DNA from 3 places in the Streptomyces sp. NPDC029044 genome. Region 1 is predicted to be linked to each of the others. Evidence: riboswitches for the same ligand, from Rfam matches in the RefSeq annotation. Region 1 holds a riboswitch; each other region holds the start of a gene.
The links. Region 1 has a riboswitch for cobalamin ahead of AB0E85_RS26615 (ribonucleoside-diphosphate reductase subunit alpha). Riboswitches for the same ligand answer to the same signal wherever they lie in the genome.

Region 1 (7,224 bases):
TCCAGCCCGCCTTCCGGCTCGACGCCATCCCCGCCTACGGCCCGATCATGGAGGAGGAGGCCCATGCGCTGACCGAGCGCTGGAAGCCCCGCGAGACGATCGACTGCACCTCGGAGTCCTTCCGGGTGGCCGTGCGCATCGCGGCGCGCTGCCTGCTGCGCGGCGATTACATGGACGAGCGGGCGGAACGGCTGTGCGTCGCCCTGGCCACCGTCTTCCGGGGGATGTACCGGCGGATGGTGGTCCCGCTCGGACCGCTCTACAACCTGCCGCTCCCGGCCAACCGGCAATTCAACCGGGCATTGGCCGATTTGCATCTCCTCGTCGACGAGATCGTCGCCGAGCGCCGCGCATCCGGTCAAAAGCCGGACGATTTGCTGACGGCATTGCTGGAGGCTACGGACGAGAATGGAGACCCGATCGGGGAACAGGAGATCCACGATCAGGTCGTCGCGATCCTCACCCCCGGCAGCGAGACCATCGCCTCCACGATCATGTGGCTGTTGCATATGCTCGCGGAGCACCCCGAACACGCCGACCGGGTACGGGACGAAGTGCTGGACGTCACCGGTGGGAGGCCGGTGGCATTCGCAGACGTCCGAGCACTCAGGCACACCAACAATGTCGTCGTCGAGTCCATGCGTTTGAGCCCTGCCGTCTGGATTCTGACGCGCCGGGCGGTGCGGGAGACGGAACTCGGTGGATACCGTATTCCGTCCGGGGCGGACATCATCTACAGCCCGTACGCGATCCAGCGCGACCCGAAGTCGTACGAGCGGAACCTGGAGTTCGACCCCGACCGCTGGCTTCCGGATCGCGTCAAGGACATCCCGAAGCACGCCATGAGCCCGTTCAGCGTGGGCAACCGCAAGTGCCCGAGCGATCACTTCTCGATGGCTCAGCTGACGCTGGTCACCGCGGCAATGGCCACCAGGTACCGGTTCGAGCAGGTCCCGGGATCCAAGGACGCCACCCGGGTCGGCATCACACTCCGGCCGCACGACCTGCGGGTGCGGCCGGTGCCGAGGTGACGGAGGGGGCTTCAGGCGGCCTCAGGCCGCTTCGGGGCCCCTGAACGTCCGCCGGTAGGAGTTCGGCGTGGTGCCGATCGCCCGGACGAAGTGGTGGCGCAGCGTGGCCGCGTTGCCGAACCCCGTTCGACCGGCGATCGCGTCCATCGTCTCGTCCGTCGCCTCCAGCAGCCGCTGGGCCAGCAGCACGCGCTGGCGCAGGATCCAGCGGTAGGGAGTGGTCCCGGTCTCCTGCTGGAAGCGGCGGGCGAAGGTGCGCGGGGACATGTGGGCGTGGGCGGCGAGCTGCTCGACGGTGACCTCCTCGTCGAGGTGGCGCTCCATCCAGGCCAGCACGTCGACGATCGTGTCGCCCTCGGGGTGGGGGAGCGGGCGCTCGATGTACTGGGCCTGGCCGCCGTCGCGGTGCGGCGGCACCACCATCCGCCGGGCGATCTTGTTGGCGACCTCGGAGCCCTGCTCCTTGCGCACCAGGTGCAGGCAGGCGTCGATCCCGGCGGCCGTGCCGGCGGAGGTGATCACCGGGTCCTCGTCGACGTAGAGGACGTCCGGCTCGACGATCACCCGGGGGTACTGCCGGGCGAGGTCCTTGGCGTGCTTCCAGTGCGTGGCGCAGCGGCGGCCGTCCAGCAGCCCGGCCGCGGCCAGCACGAAGACGCCCGAGCACACGCTCAGCACCCGGGCACCGCGGTCGACCGCGCGACGCAGGGAGTCCAGCAGCTCCGGGGGAAAATCCCGGGACGCGTAGGTGTGGCCGGCCGGCACGGCGATCAGGTCCGCCGCCTCCAGCCGCTCCAGGCCGTGCTCGGTCCGGAGCGAAAAGCCCGAGTTCATGCGCAGCACCGGGCCCTCGGCCGAGGCGACGGCGAAGTCGTAGACCGGGAGACCTTCGTCGCTCCGGTCGGTGCCGAAGACCTCGCACACCACACCCAGTTCGAAGGGGTTCACGCCGTCGAGCAGGGCGACGGCCACGTTCTTCAGCATGCCTCCAGTGTGCCTCGCCCTTGGCAGTAATTCGAGGGTCTACGGCAGTACTGCCACTGACGGTAAGGAGCAATCGGCGCGACAGTGGTGTCCATGAACACGAACCAGATCGAAGCACTCATCGGACTGACCGCCACGCTGGGGATCCTGGTCCTCCTGATCCTCCCGTCCGTGATCGGCCTGGTGCGCGAGCGGCGCATCGACCGTCAGATCAGGGAGGCTCAGGAGACCCGGGAAGGAGTACCGGCTCAGAAGTCCTCGTCGAGGTCGACGGTGCCCTCCACCGCCACCTGGTACGCCGAGGGCCGCCGCTCGAAGAAGTTGGTCAGCTCCTGAACCCCTTGGAGCTCCATGAAGGAGAAGGGGTTCTCGGAGCCGTACACCGGAGCGAAGCCGAGGCGGGTCAGCCGCTGGTCCGCCACACACTCCAGGTACTGCCGCATCGACTCGGTGTTCATGCCCGGGAGGCCGTCCCCGCACAGGTCGCGCGCGAACTGCAGCTCGGCCTCGACGGCCTCCCGGAGCATGTCCGTCACCTCCTGCTGGAGCCGGTCGTCGAAGAGCTCCGGCTCCTCCTTGCGGACGGTGTCGACCACGTCGAAGGCGAAGGACATGTGCATCGTCTCGTCACGGAACACCCAGTTGGTGCCGGTGGCCAGGCCGTGCAGCAGGCCCCGGCTGCGGAACCAGTACACGTACGCGAAGGCGCCGTAGAAGAACAGGCCCTCGATGCACGCGGCGAAGCAGATCAGGTTGAGCAGGAAGCGACGCCGGTCCGCCTGGGACTCCAGGCGCTCCAGCTTCTCGACCTCGTTGATCCACTTGAAGCAGAACCCGGCCTTCTCGCGGATGGACGGGATGTTCTCCACGGCCGCGAAGGCCGCAGCGCGGTCCTCCGGGTCGGGCAGATAGGTGTCGAGCAGCGTCAGGTAGAACTGGACGTGCACGGCCTCCTCGAAGAGCTGACGGCTCAGGTACAGCCGCGCCTCGGGGGAGTTGATGTGCTTGTACAGCGTCAGCACCAGGTTGTTCGCGACGATCGAGTCGCCCGTCGCGAAGAACGCGACCAGCCGGCCGATGAGGTGCTGCTCCGCCGGTGACAGCTTGGCTAGGTCGGCGACGTCCGAGTGGAGGTCGACCTCCTCCACGGTCCAGGTGTTCTTGATGGCGTCCCGGTAGCGCTCGTAGAAGTCCGGGTAGCGCATGGGGCGCAGGGTGAGCTCGAAGCCGGGGTCGAGAAGGTTCTGGGTGCTCATTACTGGCAGGCCTCGCAGGACTCGGGGTTTTCCAGGGAGCAGGCGACCGCTTCGGGGTCCGGGGTGGCCTGCACGGGGACGGTGGCCCGGGCGGCGCGGGCGATGCGGGTCGCCGGGCGCGAGCGCAGGTAGTACGTGGTCTTCAGCCCGGACTTCCAGGCGTAGGCGTACATCGAGGAGAGCTTGCCGATCGTCGGCGTCTCAAGGAACAGGTTCAGGGACTGCGACTGGTCCAGGAACGGGGTCCTGGCCGCCGCCATGTCGATCAGGCCGCGCTGCGGGATCTCCCACGCCGTGCGGTAGAGGGCCCGCACGTCCTCGGGGATCCAGGCGAAGTCCTGCACCGAGCCGCTGGCCTCGCGCAGGGCCTCCCGGGTGCGGGCGTCCCACACGCCCAGCCGCTTCAGTTCGTCCACCAGGTAGGAGTTGACCTGGAGGAACTCGCCCGACAGCGTCTCGCGCTTGAACAGGTTGGACACCTGCGGCTCGATGCACTCGTAGACGCCCGCGATGGAGGCGATCGTGGCGGTGGGGGCGATCGCGAGGAGCAGGGAGTTGCGCATGCCGGTCGTGGCGACGCGCTCGCGCAGGGCCGCCCAGCGCTCCGGCCAGGTGAGCTCCGTGTCGTAGTGGTCGGGGTGCAGTACGCCCCGGGCCGTGCGGGTCTTGTCCCAGGCGGGAAGAGGCCCGTTGCGCTCGGCGAGGTCGGCGGAGGCCTCGTACGCGGCGAGCATGATCCGCTCGGCGATCCGGGTGGACAGGGCCTTGGCCTCGGGCGAGTCGAAGGGCAGGCGCAGCTTGAAGAAGACGTCCTGGAGGCCCATGGCGCCGAGGCCGACCGGGCGCCAGCGGGCGTTGGAGCGGCCCGCCTGCTCGGTCGGGTAGAAGTTGATGTCCACGACCCGGTCGAGGAAGGTCACGGCCGTGCGGACGGTCTCGTCCAGCCGCTCCCAGTCGATATCCCGGGTCGATGTGTCGACAAAGGAACCCAGGTTGACCGAGCCCAGGTTGCAGACCGCCGTCTCCCCGTCGCTGGTGACCTCCAGGATCTCCGTGCAGAGGTTGGAGGAGTGGACGACGTGGCCCGGCTCGGCCGTCTGGTTGGCGGTGCGGTTGGCGGCGTCCTTGAAGGTCATCCAGCCGTTGCCGGTCTGCGCGAGGGTGCGCATCATGCGGCCGTACAGCTCACGGGCGGGCAGCGTCTTCTTCGCGAGGCCCTTCGCCTCGGCCGCCCGGTACGCGGCGTCGAACTCCTCGCCCCACAGGTCGACCAGCTCGGGAACGTCCGCGGGGGAGAACAGCGACCACTGCGCGTCGGCGTTCACCCGGCGCATGAACTCGTCCGGCACCCAGTGCGCCAGGTTCAGGTTGTGCGTACGGCGGGCGTCCTCACCGGTGTTGTCGCGCAGCTCCAGGAACTCCTCGATGTCGGAGTGCCAGGTCTCCAGGTAGACCGCGGCGGCGCCCTTGCGGCGGCCGCCCTGGTTCACGGCGGCGACCGAGGCGTCGAGGGTCTTCAGGAACGGGACGATGCCGTTGGAGTGGCCGTTGGTGCCGCGGATCAGGGAACCGCGGGCACGGATGCGGGAGTACGCGAGTCCGATGCCGCCGGCGTGCTTCGACAGCCGGGCCACCTGGTGGTACCGGTCGTAGATGGAGTCCAGTTCGTCCATGGGGGAGTCGAGGAGGTAGCAGGACGACATCTGCGGGTGCCGGGTGCCCGAGTTGAAGAGGGTGGGGGAGGAGGGGAGGTAGTCGAGGCGGCTCATGAGCCCGTAGAGCGCGGCGACTTCGTCGACGGAGCGGCGGGTGTCGTCCTCGGCGAGACCGGCGGCGACGCGCAGCATGAAGTGCTGGGGCGTCTCGACGACCTTGCGGGTGAGCGGGTGGCGCAGCAGATAGCGGCTGTGCAGGGTGCGCAGGCCGAAGTAGCCGAAGCGGTCGTCGGCGCCGGTGTCGACGAGCGCGTCGAGCCGGGCCGCGTGCAGCCGGACGAACTCGGCGGTGCGGTCGGCGACGAGGCCCTCGCGGTGGCCCACCGCCACCGACTCGGTGAAGGACGTGACGCCCTGCGATGCGGCCTCTTCACGGATGCCGGTGGTCAGCAGCCGGGCGGCCAGCCGCGAGTAGGCCGGGTCCTCGGAGATCAGACCGGCCGCGGCTTCCGTGGCCAGCTCCCGCAACTCGCTCTCGTCCGCCCGCGCGGAGCGGCCGCGCAGCGCGGCGGCGGCGACCCGGCCGGGCTCGGCGTCGGGGAGGTCGGCGGTCAGCTCGGTCAGGGTCCGCAGCAGCGCGGCACCGGGGGCGTCGTGCTCCTCTTCGCTGGCTGAGACCGGTTCGGCTGGCGCGATGGTCACGTGGGGCTCTCCCTCGCTCGGCACGGGGGCCTCGTCGAGGGCAGGGGGCAGCACGCGAGCGCACGCGGCGTCGCGTCCACCGGCCCATTCCACGAGGCCCGGACGTCGGGGCACACCGGCCGGGTGGCCGGGTGCGCTGTCGGCAGGTCCTCGGACTGACGCTTGTGCACGAAACATGCACAAGTACACCGTTGCGGGACAGTTCCGGATTCGCACCGGATTCCCCTGCGGCGGCAGCGAGCATGAGCATACATCTTGTGCTGGCTTCCGACGGCACCCCCAGATGTTGTGTCGTGGTGGTGTCAGAGTGTCAGCTTTACGTGACAGCGGGCCGCCGTGACGCTTGGTCACGGCGGCCCGCTGCGGGGTGTTCGTGGCGGGCCGGGGCCCTGGGATCAGTGCGCGGAACCGGCGGTCGCAGGCGGGAGTTCCACCTGGACCCCGGGGTCGCCCGCGTCGGCCGTGTAGTCCTCCGGCTTGGTCTCGTCGATGCCGTCGGGGGCCTTCAGGGCCTTCAGGACGAAGGTCAGGACCACCGTCACCACCACGTTCAGGACGAACGCCGTGAGGCCGATGTAGCCGATCTCCCCGATGCCCGGGATCTCCTTCGCGGAGCCGCCGAAGTGCTTCTGGGTCGGGGAGGCCACGCCGTACGCGGCGACCGTGCCGTAGACCATGCCGACCGCCCAGCCCGCGAGCAGGGCCCAGCGGTGGAACCAGCGGGTGAACAGGCCGCCGACCAGGGCCGGGAAGGTCTGAAGGATCCAGATGCCGCCCAGCAGCTGGAAGTTGATGGCGACGGTCTTGTCCATGGTGAGGACGAAGGCCAGGGCGCCGACCTTCACCAGCAGCGAGACCAGCTTGGAGACCTTGGTCTCCTGCGCGGGCGTCGCGTCGGGCTTGATGAAGTCCTTGTAGATGTTGCGGGTGAAGAGGTTCGCGGCCGCGATGGACATGATGGCCGCGGGCACCAGCGCGCCGATGCCGATCGCCGCGAACGCCACGCCCGCGAACCAGTCCGGGAACATCGTCTCGAACAGCTGCGGGATCGCCAGCTGCCCGTTCTGCACCTTGATCCCGGCCGCGATCGCCATGAACCCGAGCAGCGCCAGCAGACCCAGCATCAGCGAGTACAGCGGCAGGATCGTGGTGTTGCGCCGGATCACCTCACGGCTCTTCGAGGACAGCGTCGCCGTGATCGAGTGCGGGTACATGAAGAGCGCCAGGGCGGAGCCCAACGCCAGGGTGGCGTACGTCCACTGACCCGGCTCGGCCGGTGTCAGCGCACCGCGTGGCGCACCCGTCGCCGGGTTGGTCTGGCTGTACGCCTCACCGGCCTTGGCGAAGATGTCGTCGAACCCGCCCAGCTTGATCGGGATGTAGATGATCGCCACCGCGATGACGATGTAGATCAGCGTGTCCTTCACGAACGCGATGAGCGCGGGGGCCCGCAGACCCGACGAGTAGGTGTACGCGGCCAGCACGCCGAACGCGATCAGCAGCGGCAGGTCCTTGATGAACCAGTTGGTGTTCTCGCCGCCGCCGACGCCCATCACGTCCAGCACGGCCTGGATGCCGACCAGTTGGAGCGCGATG
Region 2 (7,224 bases), on a different contig from region 1:
AGCCGATTCAGGGCACCTGGAGCATTGAGGCATCCGGCAGTTGCGGCGTATCACCCGGCTTGCGATCCGAAGAGTGGTGAGCATGAGCGTCCTGCGGAATCCCGGAGTACCCCGCCCGGCCGACGGCGCTGAGCGGCTCGTGTCGCCGGTCCGTTCGCACACCGAGTGGGATCCGCTGGAGGAGATCATCGTCGGGCGCCTGGAGGGCGCGACCATCCCCTCCGACCACGCGGTCGTGACCTGCAACGTGCCTCCGTGGGCAGGGCGGTTGCAGGGGCTCGCGGCCGGCTTCCGGTATCCGCGGCTGCTCGTCGAACAGGCGCAGCAGGAGATCGACGCCTTCGTCGCCCTGCTGGAGTCCCTCGGCGTCACGGTCCGGCGGCCGGAGGCGGTAGACCACCGGCGCCGCTTCGGCACCCCGGACTGGACCTCGCGCGGCTTCTGCAACACCTGCCCGCGCGACAGCATGCTCGTGATCGGCGACGAGATCATCGAGACGCCGATGGCGTGGCCCTGCCGGTACTTCGAGACGCACTCCTACCGCCCCATCCTCAAGGACTACTTCCGGCGCGGCGCACGGTGGACGGCGGCCCCCAAGCCGCAGCTCACCGACGAGCTGTTCGATCCGGACTTCCGCGTACCGGGGCCGGGCGAGCCCCTGCGGTACATCCTCACCGAGTTCGAGCCCGTCTTCGACGCGGCGGACTTCGTCCGGGCGGGACGCGACCTGTTCGTCACCCGCAGCAACGTCACCAACGCGATGGGCATCGACTGGCTGCGCCGCCACCTCGGCCCCGATTACCGCATTCACGAGATCGAGAGCCGCTGCCGCACACCCATGCACATCGACACGACGTTCGTCCTGCTCGCGCCCGGGAAGGTGCTGATCAACCCCGAGTACATCGACGCCGACCGCCTGCCGGACGTCCTCGCCTCCTGGGACGTCCTCGTCGCTCCCGAGCCCGACCCGATCGACGAGCGGCTGCTCAAGGTCACGTCGATGTGCGGCAAGTGGCTCAGCATGAACGTGCTCATGCTCGACGAGAAGCAGGTGATCGCCGAGCGGCACCACACCGGGATGCTGCGCGCGCTGGAGAGTTGGGGCTTCGAGCCGATCCCCTGCGACCTGCTGCACTACGCCCCCTTCGGAGGCTCGTTCCACTGCGCGACCCTGGACGTCCGGCGCCGCGGCTCGCTCCAGTCCTACTTCGACTGACCGAGCCGCTCCGACAGCCGCAGGCGTGGGGGCGCCAGGGCTGTGGGGGCCCCTCAGCCTCCGGACGCCCCCTGCCGTGCCGTCGCGAGAGCGGCGAGTTCGTCCGGGGTGCGCGGCCCCGGCTCCGTGCCGGACAACAGCCCGTGGGCGCGCAGGAGTTCTGCCGCCGCGGCGCCCCACGGCAGGCGCAGCCCCGCCTCGCGGAGGAGATCCGGGCGGGCCAGCGCCGTTGCCGCCGGCCCGGTGCGGACGCCGGACGGGGTGAGGAGCGCCGCGTCGTCGGCCCAGCGCAGGGCGAGGTCGACGTCATGGGTGGCCATCACCACCGTGGTGCCCGCGCCACGGAGTCCGTCGAGGGTGGTGAGGAGCCGCTCCTGGCCGTCGGGGTCGAGTCCGGCCGTCGGCTCGTCGAGGACGAGCACGCGGGGCCGCATGGCGACCGCGCCCGCGATGGCGGTGCGCTTGCGCTGGCCGTAGGAGAGCAGATGGGTCGGCCGGTCGGCCAGGGCGGTGATGTCCAGCGCGGCGAGCGCCTCCGCCACCCGCGTCCGCACCTGTGTGTCGTCCAGGCCGAGGTTCAGCGGCCCGAACGACACGTCCTGCTCGACGGAGGCCGCGAACAGCTGGTCGTCCGGGTCCTGCACCACCAGCTGCACGGTGGTCCGCAGCCGGGTCAGGCCCTTGCGGTCGTACGCCACCGGCTGCCCCGCGACCGTCAGCCGGCCCTCCTGCGGCCGCAGTCCGCCGGAGAGCAGCCGCATCAGCGTGGTCTTCCCGCTGCCGTTGCGGCCGAGCAGCGCGAGCGCCCGGCCCTGCCGGATCTCGAAGTCGAGCCCGCTGAGCACGGTGGGGCCGTCCTCGTAGGCGTAGGTCGCGCCCCGCAGGGCGACGAGGGCGGGCTCGCTCATGTCAGCGGCCTTTCCAGTACGAGGGTGAGGGCGGCCAGCGTTGCGAGCAGCGCACAACTGGCGGCCGTGAAGCGCACCGAGACCCGGGCCTCGGGCACCAGGACGCGCAGGGTGCCGTCATAGCCCCGCCCGGCGAGTCCGGCCTGGAGACGGGTCGCCCGGTCGAAGGCCCGGACGAACGCGGTGGCGCCGAGCCCGGCCAGCGAACGCCACTCCGCGGCCCGGCCGGTGTGCCCGAGCCGGGCCGCCTGGGCCTCCCGGATGCGCCGCATCGAGTCCAGCAGCAGGAAACTCATCCGGTACGTCACCAGCGCCACGTCGACGACCGGCGCGGGGACCCCGGCCCGGACCAGGCGGGGCAGCAGGTCGGACATGGGCGTGGTGAAGGCGAACAGCAGCACGCCCAGGGAGGCCGCCGAGGTCCGCAGCAGCAACTCCCCGGCCCGGACCGGCCCGTCAGGGGCGAGGGAGACGAACCCGCCCGTGCCGCCCACCTGGACGAGCAGCGTGAGCGCGCCGGTCACGCAGAAGCCCAGCGGGACCCGGTAGGCCCGCCACAGCCGCCGCCCGGGCACACCGGCCGGACCCAGCAGCACGACCAGGGCCGTCAGGAGGACCAGGGCCGCGCCCGGCCAGGGCGGCAGGGAGATCGCGAGCACGGTGAGACCGAGCCCGAGCACGGCCTTGTCCACGGGATGGCGGCGGCGCCAGCGACTGCTGTGCGCCGCCGCGTCGATCGGCAGCACCCTGGCTCAGTCCCGTTCCGCCGCGGACTTCCCGGCGGCGCCGGTGGGCGCGCTGTCGGCCTCCCGCTCCAGCGCCCGCTGCTCGCCCTGCCGACGTCCCCGGCGCAGACCGAAGTAGTAGGCGAGGACCCCGGCACCGAGGGCCGCCTGGAGGGCGAACAGCGCCGACTCGATCTCGCCGGACGGCGGCTCGTACAGCGGCGAGAACCACGGCTCGTAGTCCGGCTTCAGCTCGGTGATCGCCGTCTCGGCCTCGGCGTCGGCACCCGTGAACGGCTCCTTCTTGTGGTCGCCGAGGCCCAGCGCCAAGGGCAGCACGGCCAGCGCGGCCACGGCGAACAGCAGCACCAGGTTGATCTTCGTGTTCCGGCTCATCGGGCCACCGCCTCGGTCTCCGTCTCGGTCCGCGCCTGCTTCTTGGCGAGGAGCACGCCCAGCCGGGTCAGCTCGCCCTTGCTCGACTGCACCAGCAGCCGCATCACGAGCACGGTCAGCAGGCCCTCGCTCACCGCGAGCGGGATCTGCGTGACGGCGAAGATGGAACCGAACTTGCCGAGGGCGCCCAGGAATCCGCTGCCCGGGTCGGGGAACGCGAGCGCCAGCTGCACGCTGGTGACGCAGTAGGTGGACAGGTCGGCGACGAACGCGCCGGAGAACACCGCCACCATCAGCGGCGCGTTGGAGCGCCGCAGCAGCTTGTAGACGGCGTATCCGGCCCAGGGGCCGACGATCGCCATGGAGAAGACGTTGGCGCCGAGCGTGGTCAGGCCGCCGTGCGCGAGCAACAGCGCCTGGAAGAGCAGGGTGATGGTGCCCAGCACCGCCATGATGGGCGGCCGGAACAGGATGGCTCCCAGGCCCGTGCCGGTGGGGTGCGAGCAACTGCCGGTGACGGACGGCAGTTTCAGGGCGGACAGGACGAACGTGAAGGCGCCGGAGGCACCGAGGAGCAGCGTGCTCTCGGGGTGCTCGCGCACTTCACGGGTGAGTGACCGGACCCCGTGGACGACGAACGGCGCCGACGCGACGCCCCAGGCGACCGCGTGCGCCGGAGGAAGGAAACCCTCGGCTATGTGCATGGCTCAGCAGACCCTCTCCAGCACCTCGTGGATGGTTGACGCGCCTTGGCCGGTCTCCTGGCTGACGGGTACCACCGCCCGGACTCCGCCTTCCCGGGTCACAAGGACCCAGTGGCCGCCCGTGAGGGCTGGAGCCGGACTTCCCGATTCACAGTGGCGAGGGCCGCACCGGCATCACACCGGATTTCCCGTTCACCAAGGCCTGGTGACAATAAGGCCGGGGTAAGGGCGATGACAAGCCGCCCGAGGGGCGCGCGAGGGGGCGCCCGCTCGCACACCGGCGCATCCGCCGGCTGATCCACGTGCTCGGGCGCTCAGGGTGCGGGGACGCGCCGGGGCCCGGTCAGTCGTCGTCCCCGCCGTCGTCGCCCTCCCCGTCGTCCCCGGCCGGGACCGGCTGTTCCGGCGTCGGCTGCTCCGGTCCGGCGTCGCCCGCCGCCTGCGTCGGAGTCGGCTCGCCGGAGGCCGGCGGGGGAGGGGCCGGGGAGGCGGGCGGCGTGGACGGAGTGACCTCGGCCACGGTGCCGGTGGTCGGCGTGGTGGCGACCTGCCGGCCGGCCCCCGGATCGGAGGTGATGGGCGAGGCGGAGTCCTCGGACGGGGTGGCCGCGGGGCTGCTCGCGGTCGGGGACGCGTCGGGTTCGCTGCCCTCGGTGGTCGTGTCGGGCGAGAACCAGCGCATGCCGAGGAGCATCGCGGCGAGGAACAGCGCCGCGGCGGCGGCCGTCGCGGCCACTCTCGACCGGCTGCCGAGCCCGCCGCGCCCTCGGGCCCGGCCCGAACGCCCCGCCTGGGCCGCCCGGGCGGCGGTGCGGTGCCCCGGGGCCGCCGGCAGGGCGTACGTGGTCGGGTGGCTGGTCTCGGCAGCCGCGTACGGGCCCGGCCCGGTATGGGCCGACGCGGACGACGTGTCCGGCCGCAGCGGCGGTGAGACCTCGGGCAGCGGTTCGGGCAGGCCCCGCCAGGCGCCCCCGGCGAACCACTCGGCGGCCTGCTCGGCGGTGGGCCGGTCCTCGGGCTGTTTGGCGAGCAGCCCGAGCAGGTAGTTCTCGAACGCCGGGGGAAGTTCGGCGACACCGAGCTCGCGGGGCGGCACGGGTGCCGAGTCGAGGTGCTGGTGCAGGAGGGCGACGGCGGTGTCGGCCTGGAACGGCGGGCGGCCGCTGAGGAGCTGGTAGAGCACGCAGCCCAGGGAGTACATGTCGGAGGCGGGCCCCGCGGGCTTGCCCAGGGCCCGTTCGGGCGCGAGGTAGAGGCCGGTGCCGACGATCTGGCCGGTGGCGGTGAGCGCGGCGCCGGGGTCGTCGAGGAACCGCGCGATGCCGAAGTCGCCGATCTTCAGCGTGCCGTGCGTGTCCAGCAGCAGGTTGGCGGGTTTGACGTCCCGGTGCACGATGCCCTGCCCGTGCGCCGCGGCGAGCCCGGCGGACGCCTGCGCGGCGAGACGGGCCACCTGCTCGGCGGGCAGCGGGCCGGAGCCGGACAGCACCCCGGCGAGGCTGTCGCCCTCGACCAGCTCCATCACCAGGTACAGCCGGTTGTCGTACGCGCCGAAGTCCAGGACGCCGACCACGTTGGGGTGGTTGAGACGCCCGGCGGTCTGCGCCTCCAGACGGAACCGGGAGGTCGCCGTGGCGTCGGTGTCCTGGGGCAGCAGCAGCTTGAGGGCCACCGCTCTGGCGAGCGTCTCGTCGTACGCACGCCAGACCTCTCCCATTCCACCGCGCCCGATTTCAACTTCCAGCCGGTAGCGGCCCGCTAGCAGCACTCGTCCTCGTCTCATGCGTGTGGGAAGGGTCGTCGCCGCAGGCCGAACTCCCCGCTTGCGCACGGGGATTGGTGGGGGGTGCCGCAGCCGACCCAGGATACTGGCGCGGCGTGACACCGATCTCCGCAGCGGCGTCTTCCCGGGGCGCGGTTCCCGGATTCCGGGAGCGAGGACGTCGCACGCCGGGGTGACGCTCCCGCGCGCCCGGTTGCCCGGGGCGCGGGCGCCCGAGTCAGGCCGCCGTGCCCGCCCCCTTCTCCCGGCGCGGCAGCACGGCCACCGCCAGGGCCGGCACGGCCGCGAGGACCAGCCACGGCACGGCGGCCGGCAGGCCCAGGTCGAGCAGGAAGCCGGTGGCCGCGCTGCCGGCCAGGACGATCAGCCCGGACACGGACGACAACGCCCCCATGTACAGCCCGAGCCGGCCCTCCTCGGCGAGGTCGGGCACCCAGGCGCGTGCGGCGGGCACGACCAGCATCTGCCCCACGGTGAGCAAGATCACGAAGCCGGCGGCCGGAAGCAGCCCGGTGTTCCCCGTCCAGCCGGCCGGCCGGGCCGCGGCCACCACCGCGAAGCCGGACGCGATCAGCAGCAGCCCCGCGGTCATGGAGCGGCGCAGATCGAGCCGGTCGCCCGCCCAGCGGGTCACCGGCAGCTGGGTGAACACCACCAGCACCGAGGACAGCGCGAAGAGCCAGGACAGCGGCGCCTGGGAGCCCGCCGCTCGCTGCACCTCGTCCGGCAGGGCGAGGTACAGCTGGTTGTAGGCGAGCAGATAGGTGCCATAGGCACAGCACAGGGCGAGGAAGCGGCGATTGCGCAGCAGGGCACGGGCCCCGCCGCGCTCCCGGACGCGGACGCGGCCGGGGATGTGCTGCGGCATCAGCCACAGGTGCCCGGCGAGGACGAGCACGAAGACCGCGGCACCGGCGAGACACGCGGTGCGGAAGTCGACGGCGAGCAGCAGCGCGCCGAGCAGCGGCCCGACGAACGCCCCGGCCTGGCCCGCCACGCTGAACAGGGCGAGGACACGGGTGCGCGGGCCGTGCCCGTCCTCCTCCCAGGCCACCGCCTGGCGGGCCACCTCCGACTCCACGGCGGGGGAGAACAGCGCCGCGGCGAAACCGATCACCAGCACCGCCCCGATCACCGTCCAGCTCGCCTCCGCGTAGCCGAGCCAGACGAACCCGGCGATCCGCAGCACGCAGCCCGCCAGCACGACGGGCCGCACCCCGAACCGGTCGACGAGCCAGCCGCCGACCACGAACAGCCCCTGCTGGCTGAAGGTCCGCAGCCCGAGAACGAACCCGACCAGCCACCCGGCCATGCCGATCGCCGTGCCGAGGTGCTCGGCGAGGAACGGCAGGACGGCGTAGAAGCCGATGTTGAAGGCGAGCTGCGTGAGGATCAGCAGCCGCAGCAGCGGCGACAGCTCCTTGCACAGCCGCCAGGTGCTCTCCCGCGGGCCCTTGGGCGTGGCGGCGTCGGAGGTTCGGGCCGTCCGGCG
Region 3 (7,224 bases), on a different contig from region 1:
TTATCGGGGTCCTTTCACTGTGCCCGTCCGACACGGACGGGCACAGTGAAAGGACCCCTTAGTGCGTTCGGCCACAGGGCGCGGGTGCCCGAGGCTCCCCGGGGAGGAAGGTGACCTGCGGTGCGCCTGTGCGAGGGTGGACGGTGACCTCACTCGTCACGCCGTAGACGTCGGCCAGGAGCTGGGGCGTGAGGACCTCCGTGGGCGGGCCTGAGGCGGTGACCTCGCCATCGCTCAGCACATAGAGGCGGTCGCAGTAGTACGCGGCCAGGTTGAGGTCGTGGAGGGCCACCAGAACCGTCGCGGGAAGCCCGCGCAAGGTGCCCAGGACGTCCAACTGGTGGCGGATGTCCAGGTGGTTGGTCGGTTCGTCCAGGACGAGGAGGGACGGCTGCTGGGCGAGGGCACGGGCTATGAGGACGCGCTGGCGTTCGCCGCCGGAGAGCCGGTCGAAGGGGCGGTGGGCCAGGCCGGTGGCGTCGACCGTGGCGAGCGCCGACTCGATCAGGTCGGCGTCCTCGGGGGTGTCGCCGTCGAGCAGCCGTTTGTGCGGGGTGCGTCCCATGGCGACGACCTCGCGCACCGTCAGGTCGAAGTCGCCGCCCGACTCCTGGACGACCGCCGCCACCGTCCGGGCCAGCTGCCGCACGGGCAGCGACCAGGCGTCGGTGCCGTCGATACCGACGCGGCCCGTCGTGGGGCGCAGGACGCGGTACACGGCCCGCAGCAGGCTGGACTTGCCGCTGCCGTTCGGTCCGACCAGGCCGATGACCTCGCCGGGGCGGGCGGTCAGGGAGACGTCCTCGACCAGGCGGTGCGCGCCGGCGGTGAGGGTGACCGTGTCGATGACGAGTTCCGTGCCGGTCATGACCCTCCTCGATCGGTGCTCCGGCGGGCGTCGCGGCGCATCAGCCACAGGAAGAACGGGCCGCCGCACAGGGCGGTGAGCACGCCCACGGGTATCTCCATGGGCGCGGCGACGACGCGGGCGGCGATGTCGGCCCAGATGAGGAAGACCGCGCCGCCGAGGGCTGCCGTCGGCAGGACACGTCGGTGGTCGCCTCCGACGGCGAGGCGGACGATGTGCGGCAGCATCAGGCCGACGAAGCCGATCGGTCCGCACGCCGCGACGAGGATGCCGGTGACGAGGGAGAGCAGGACGAACATCCGGGCGCGGAAGCGGGCCACGTCCAGCCCCATCGTGGTCGCGGCCTCCTCTCCGGCGAGCAGCAGGTTCAGGTTGCGGGCCTGGACCATGAGGACGGCGATGCCCAGGAGCAGGGCGCCGCTCGGCAGCCAGAGGGTGTCCCAGTTGACACCGCCGAGGCCGCCGAGGGTCCAGGCGAGGACCGCGCGGGCCTCGTTGCCCCGGTCGGTCGTGAGCAGCAGCAGGTCCAGTACGGCGGTGAGCACCGAGGCGATGGCCACCCCGGAGAGGACCAGCCGTGCCGAGGTGATGCGCCCGCCGGTGCGGGCGGTGGCGTAGACGAGGAGCAGCGCGCCGAGCGCGCCTGCGAACGCGGCGACCGACAGCGACACCGGCCCGAACAGGGTCACCCCGAACACGATCACCGTGACGGCGCCCAGGGACGCCCCGGAGGAGACGCCGAGCAGGTAGGGCTCGGCGAGCGGGTTGCGGATCAGGGCCTGCAGGGCGGTGCCCACCATGGCGAGTCCGGCGCCGGCCACCGCGCCGAGCAGCACGCGCGGCGCGCGGACGTCCAGCACGATGGTCTCCCGCGCCCGCGACCAGTCCGGTTCGACCCAGCCCGCCCCCAGTGTGTGCGTCACGATGCCCCACACCTGGCCGGGCGGCACCTGCACCGAGCCGATGGCCAGGCCGGCGGTGGCGGAGATCACCAGAAGGGCGGCCAGGGCGACGAGAGTGACGGTGAGACCGGCCCGGCCGGCTCGCCCGTCGCCCTTGTGCTGTTGTGGCACGGCCCGTCGGGTGTCGGCTCGGACGATCGGAGTCGTCACGCGAAGCTCTCGGGGTGGATGCCGCGGGCCAGGTCCTCGACCGCGTAGGCCGAGCGGATACCGACCAGCGTCGCGGTCAGCGGCAGGACGACGAACCGCTTGTTCTTGACCGCGGGCACGTCCTCCAGGGCGGGCTGGGAGAGCAGGAACTTCTTCTTCTGCTCGACGCTTCCGGCGCCGGCGTAGTCGTAGATGGCGATGACTTCGGGCTTGCGTTCGACGACCTGTTCCCAGGAGACGTCGCCGAAGACGTCGTCGAGGTCGGCGAAGACGTTCTTGCCGCCGGCCAGCCGGATCAGCTCGGTGCCGAGGCTCTTCCCCCCGGCGGTGAAGGCGGTCTTGTCGCCGCTGTCGTAGACGAAGACGGGCACCTCGGCTTCGCCCTCGACCTTGGCGGAGGCCTTGTCGACGCGACCGGTGAGGTCGGCGACCAGCTCGTCCGCCCGGTCCGGGACGCCGAAGATCTTGCCGATGGTGCGGATCTCGTCGTAGGTGTCCTTCATCGTGACCCGCTTCTTGCCGCAGTACTCGCGGTTGAGATGCGTGTCGATGCCGGCGTCGGCGAACGCCTTGCGGGAGCGGCCCTCCTTCTCGGCGAAGGCGCTGCCGTAGCCGCCGTAGACGAGGTCGGGCTCTGCCTCCAGGACCGTCTCGAACGACGGCTCCTTCTTCGCCAGTTCCGGGATCGCCTCGTAGTCCTTCTTCAGTTCGGGCAGGACGGCCGAGTCGGGGAAGGCGGTGCCGACCATACGGTCCTTCAGACCGAGGGCGAGCATGAGTTCCGCCGGGTGCTGGTGGATGGTGACGACGCGGGAGGGCGGCTTGTCGTACGTCGTCTTCACACCGCAGTTGTCGATCGTGACGGGGAAGCCCGCCGCCGAAGGGGCCGGGGCCTTCGTGTCCTCGGTGGTGTCCTGCGACGAGCCGCAGCCAGCGGTCAGCAGGGCCGCGCACGCGGCGACGGCAGCGGCTGTCGCACGCAGGGCATGCCGCCTGCGGGCAGGTGTGAACAGCGGGGGACGGTCGTACACGTGAAGCCTCCTGCGGAGTCCGCGCTCCTCGGATCGGGCCCGCGACAGGCCAGTGTCCTGACTCCCGGATCGACGCTCCCCCTTGCCTTCCCGCGCGGCGCGCAGTGGCGTGTCGAAGGGTGCACTCCCCGGTCACAGTGGCGGGACCGTGCCGGATTCGCACCGGCTTCCTGTCTCCCGTCGCGGCGATGACCCGGTGATACTACGATCTGCCGAGTCCAGGCCAAAAGGGCGCGCGGGCCCGATCGCACGCCCCCGTGCCACCGGTCACCCCTCGCGGACCGCCCGCAGCACCAGCCGCTCGGCGTTCTCGTCGTAGGGGCGGCCGTCGAACCCGCCGAAGACCTCCACGCGGCCGAACCCCGCCTCCTCGGCCATGCGCCGCAGCTCGACCGCGCTGTACACGAACCACACCAGGGTGGCCCGCGTCACTCGCTCGCCCCGCACCAGCACCCAGTCGCTGCGCAGCCGCGCCCAGTCGTCCTGCACGCTGTCGGTCTGCACCATCAGGTCCTCGCCCCGCCGCACCACCTTCGGCGGGGTGACCTTGCGGGCCAGCAGTTCCTTGCCGGCGAGGTCCAGGACGAGGGTGCCTCCGGGAGCCAGGCAGTCGTGCATCACGCGCAGCACACGGGCGTTGTCGGCGGGATCCTCGAAGTAGCCGAACGAGGTGAACATGTTGAGGACGACGTCGAAGGCGCCCGGTGCCTCGTATGCCCGTGCGTCGGCCTGTACGTAGGTGACCTGGGCGCCTGCCTCGGCGGTTCGCTTGCGGGCCCGTTCCAGCATGGCCGGGCTCAGGTCGACACCGGTGACGTCGTGGCCGCGGCGGGCGAGCGGCACGGTGAACACGCCGGGGCCGCAGCACAGGTCCAGCACCCGGGCGCCGGCCGGGAAGGACAGCAGAGGAGAGGTGGCCAGCAGTTCCTCGGCCTGCGTGTGGCGTTGATCGGAGAAGAGGAAGTCGTGGAACTCCGTCCAGAAGTCATCGTCCTGGAACCCGCCCGTCCGTGTCATGCGGTCTCAGTGCTCCTTCGTCGTCGTGTGGTTGGGGGTGATTCGGCGTGCGGTCGCGCAGCGCCAGCAGTACTGGGGGCAGCAGCAGGCACTGTGCGGCGGCCAGCAGCCAGAACCAGCCGGTGCTCCCGGCGTGTTCGGTGAGGCCGTAGAGCTGGCCGCCGAGTACGCCACTGGCGCAGGCGCCGAGCCCCGCGGCCAGCCGTTGCTGACCGAAGACCACGGCGTCGGAGCGCGGGCTGCGGGACAGGGCCTCCAGGTCGTTCTTCAGGAACAGGACGATGTCGCCCAGGGTGATCAGCGCTCCGCCCGCGAGGAGCGCGGGCCGGGTACCGATCGTCAGCACGGCCAGCCCGGCAGCCAGGCCCCCGAAGCCCACCGCCAGGGCCGTCGCGTAGGGCATGCGCCGGATCAGGCCGGAGGCGAGGGGCTGGACGACGATCACCAGTACGAAGCAGAGGAGCAGGACGAGGCTGTAGAACGTGCTGGAGGCCCGTTCGGCTGCGTACACCGCCAAGAAGTGCTGGAAGTGGAAGTAGAGGTAGAAGGCGAGCGCGTTGGTGGCGAAGGGCAGGAGCGCGATGCCGGTCAGCAGGCCCTGCTCGGACGGATGTTCCTGTGCGGTCGTCGCGGGAAGCCGTGCGTGGCCCGCCGTGACCAGGACGAACAGCGCCGTGACGGCGATGAACAGCCAGCCGGGCGAGGACAGCACGAACGGCCCGGCGATCAACGGACCCACCGCCATGCCCGCGTTGAGGGCCGCGTTGCCCGCCGACAGGAACGCCGGGCGGCGCTCGTCGTCCACGCCGTGCACGAGGTACGCCTTGTTGGCGGGCAGGTACAGCGCGGCCCCGCAGCAGGTCAGCACCAGCGCTCCGACGGCCAGGGGCGGCCAGCGCAGGGCGAGGAGCAGGCCCACGAACCCGGCCGTGCGGATGACCAGCGCCCACAGCATCGTGCGGCGCAGCCCGATGCGGTCCGCCAAGGCGCCGCCCACGACCCCTCCGGAGAACTGCACGAGGGACGCCACGGCGAGGACGACTCCGACCGTGCCGAGGCCCATGCCGAGCCGTTCGTGCAGGAACACCGACATGAACGGCAGGACCATGAAGCTGCCGAGCGGGATCAGGAACGAGCTGAGCAGCAGGAACCGCAGGGGGCCGTCGAGCGTAGACAGCGCGGCCCGCAGGCCGTCGCCGCCCGGTGCGCGGTCAGCCACCGGTGTTCCCGGCCTCCGGGAACGGCTCCGTGAGCACCGTCAGGGCGTTGGCGGCGGCCACCGCGTGGTGCGTGGCCAGTTCGGCGGTCTCGCCTTCCGCGTAGACGATGCCCGCGTATCCGCGGCTGTCGGTCAGGTGCTCGACGGGGTCGCCGAGGGACCTGACGGGGTACCAGGCCGGTGCTCCCGGCAGGTCCGCAAGGCGGTCCAGCCCGGCGACGCCGGTGAACACCCCGGGCGCCGCCGGGTAGCCCAGGACGAAGGCCACCGCCGGGCCGCCGGGCAGGTCCGCGTCCATCAGGCGGGGACGGCGCCCGAGCGCGGTCTCGATCATCGCCTCGTACACGTTGACGCCGAGCGCCCGGCACATGCCCTCCCCGACCAGGGCGCCCCCGATCCGCGGATTGATCTCGACGACCTCCGGGCCGCCGGTGGTGAGCACGAACTCCACGTGTGCGAAGCGGTCGGTGTAGCCGATTGCCGCGAGCACCTCGTCGAGCCACCGCTCCAGTACGGCCCGTCGCGCCTCCGGGAACGCCACGGGGAACGCCGTGATCTCCTCCCGGAAGTACGGCTCCGGCGACATCAGCCGGCTGGAGACGCCCAGCAGCCGCGTCCGGCCCGCCCAGGTGAGGGTCTCGGCGCTGTACACCGGCCCGCTGAAGTACGGCTCCGCGAACAGCCGCCCCTTCAGCTCCCGCCCGGCCGCCTCGGCGAGGGCCTCCGCCAGCTCGGCCTCGTCGCGGACCAGCCAGACGTTCTGGCTGCCGGTGCCCGCCGTGTCCTTCAGGACGGCGGGCAGACCGACTTCCTTGGGCACCAGTTGCCGCAACTCGGCCCCGGACGCCTCCGCGGCCCGTCCGCGCGTCAGACCGGCGTCGTGCAACCGGTTGCGCACAGTCGCCTTGTCCCGGGTCACCCGCAGTACGGCCGGATCCAGCCCGGGCAGGCCGAGGCGGCCCGAGAGTTCCGCGCCGACCAGCGTCCAGGTGTCCGTGGAGCTGATCAGGCCGCGCAGCCGGGGCGTCCGGCGCAGTACGTCCGCCACCCCCTCCACGTCGAAGGTGTCCGTCTCCACGACGTCCAGGGCGTCCGGCGGAAGGTGCTCCAACTCGTAGGTGTAGGAGGAGCGGTCGCGGGTGAGCAGGATCAGACGCTCGCCGAGCGCGCCGGCGGCGCGGACCACGTGTCCGAGGCCGAAGGTGAGGGATTCCAGGCATGCGATGCTCACGCCGCTCGCTCCTTCCCGCCGGCCGGGCGGGCGGTGCGCCGCCACGCTGTTCTGGACCAGGGCATGGTCATCTCCTCGGGTGCGGATACCTCGACGGGCTTCAGGGCAGCGGGGTCCAGGGCTTCCGGGTGCCGGGCGAAGACGCGTTCGACGTAGCGGTGTCCGGTGTCGGCGCCGATCACCAGGTGCAGTCGGTCCGGGTGGCGGCGCGCCTCGTACGTCGCGGCCAGGTATCCGGCGCCGGTGGACAGCCCGGCGAAGACGGCGTGGTCGCGCAGCAGGGCGACCGTGCCGGACATGGCGTGGCTGAAGTCCAGCCAGTGCAGGGTGTCGTAGAGGTGGTGGCGGACGTTGTCGAAGACGATCGACGACCCGATGCCGGCGATGATCGCCTCCGGGTCGTGGTGGTCCTGGCTGCCGAAGGTGACGCTGCCGAACGGCTGGACGCCGACCAGCCGCACCGAGGGGTCTGTGGCACGCAGGCGTTCCACGAGGCCGCCCGTGGAGGCTCCGGAGCCCACCCCTCCGACGACGGTGAGCGCGGCGCCGGGGAGGGCGCTGGTGATCCGGTCGGCGATCTCGCGGTAGCCCAGGTAGTGGATGTCGTCGTGGTACTGGCGCATCCAGTGCCAGTCGGGGTGGTCGGCGAGGATCTCCTTGACCCGCCGCACCCGTAACTCCTGGTCCAGCTTGAGGTTCTCGGAGGGTCTGACCTGTTCCACGGTGGCGCCGAGTATCTCCAACTG

Region 2: another riboswitch for cobalamin. It lies ahead of AB0E85_RS19535 (energy-coupling factor ABC transporter permease); the one in region 1 lies ahead of AB0E85_RS26615 (ribonucleoside-diphosphate reductase subunit alpha).
Region 3: another riboswitch for cobalamin. It lies ahead of AB0E85_RS23735 (ABC transporter substrate-binding protein); the one in region 1 lies ahead of AB0E85_RS26615 (ribonucleoside-diphosphate reductase subunit alpha).

The regions. Positions count from the first base shown of each region.
Region 1 is NZ_JBEZWN010000039.1:14,859-22,082, forward strand. It holds gene AB0E85_RS26595 (cytochrome P450) at 1-1,031, shown strand, start outside; gene AB0E85_RS26600 (helix-turn-helix domain-containing protein) at 1,053-2,015, opposite strand; gene AB0E85_RS26605 (hypothetical protein) at 2,109-2,351, shown strand; gene AB0E85_RS26610 (ribonucleotide-diphosphate reductase subunit beta) at 2,264-3,271, opposite strand; gene AB0E85_RS26615 (ribonucleoside-diphosphate reductase subunit alpha) at 3,271-5,628, opposite strand; cobalamin riboswitch at 5,752-5,915, opposite strand; gene mctP (monocarboxylate uptake permease MctP) at 6,024-7,224, opposite strand, start outside.
Region 2 is NZ_JBEZWN010000022.1:42,072-49,295, reverse strand. It holds gene AB0E85_RS19555 (amidinotransferase) at 83-1,216, shown strand; gene AB0E85_RS19550 (ATP-binding cassette domain-containing protein) at 1,270-2,124, opposite strand; gene cbiQ (cobalt ECF transporter T component CbiQ) at 2,121-2,870, opposite strand; gene AB0E85_RS19540 (energy-coupling factor ABC transporter substrate-binding protein) at 2,877-3,245, opposite strand; gene AB0E85_RS19535 (energy-coupling factor ABC transporter permease) at 3,242-3,949, opposite strand; cobalamin riboswitch at 3,979-4,164, opposite strand; gene AB0E85_RS19530 (protein kinase) at 4,293-5,717, opposite strand; gene AB0E85_RS19525 (MFS transporter) at 5,950-7,224, opposite strand, start outside.
Region 3 is NZ_JBEZWN010000031.1:70,089-77,312, reverse strand. It holds gene AB0E85_RS23745 (ABC transporter ATP-binding protein) at 59-868, opposite strand; gene AB0E85_RS23740 (iron ABC transporter permease) at 865-1,941, opposite strand; gene AB0E85_RS23735 (ABC transporter substrate-binding protein) at 1,977-3,011, opposite strand; cobalamin riboswitch at 3,041-3,223, opposite strand; gene AB0E85_RS23730 (class I SAM-dependent methyltransferase) at 3,279-4,028, opposite strand; gene AB0E85_RS23725 (MFS transporter) at 3,997-5,247, opposite strand; gene AB0E85_RS23720 (ATP-grasp domain-containing protein) at 5,240-6,478, opposite strand; gene AB0E85_RS23715 (cysteine synthase family protein) at 6,475-7,224, opposite strand, start outside.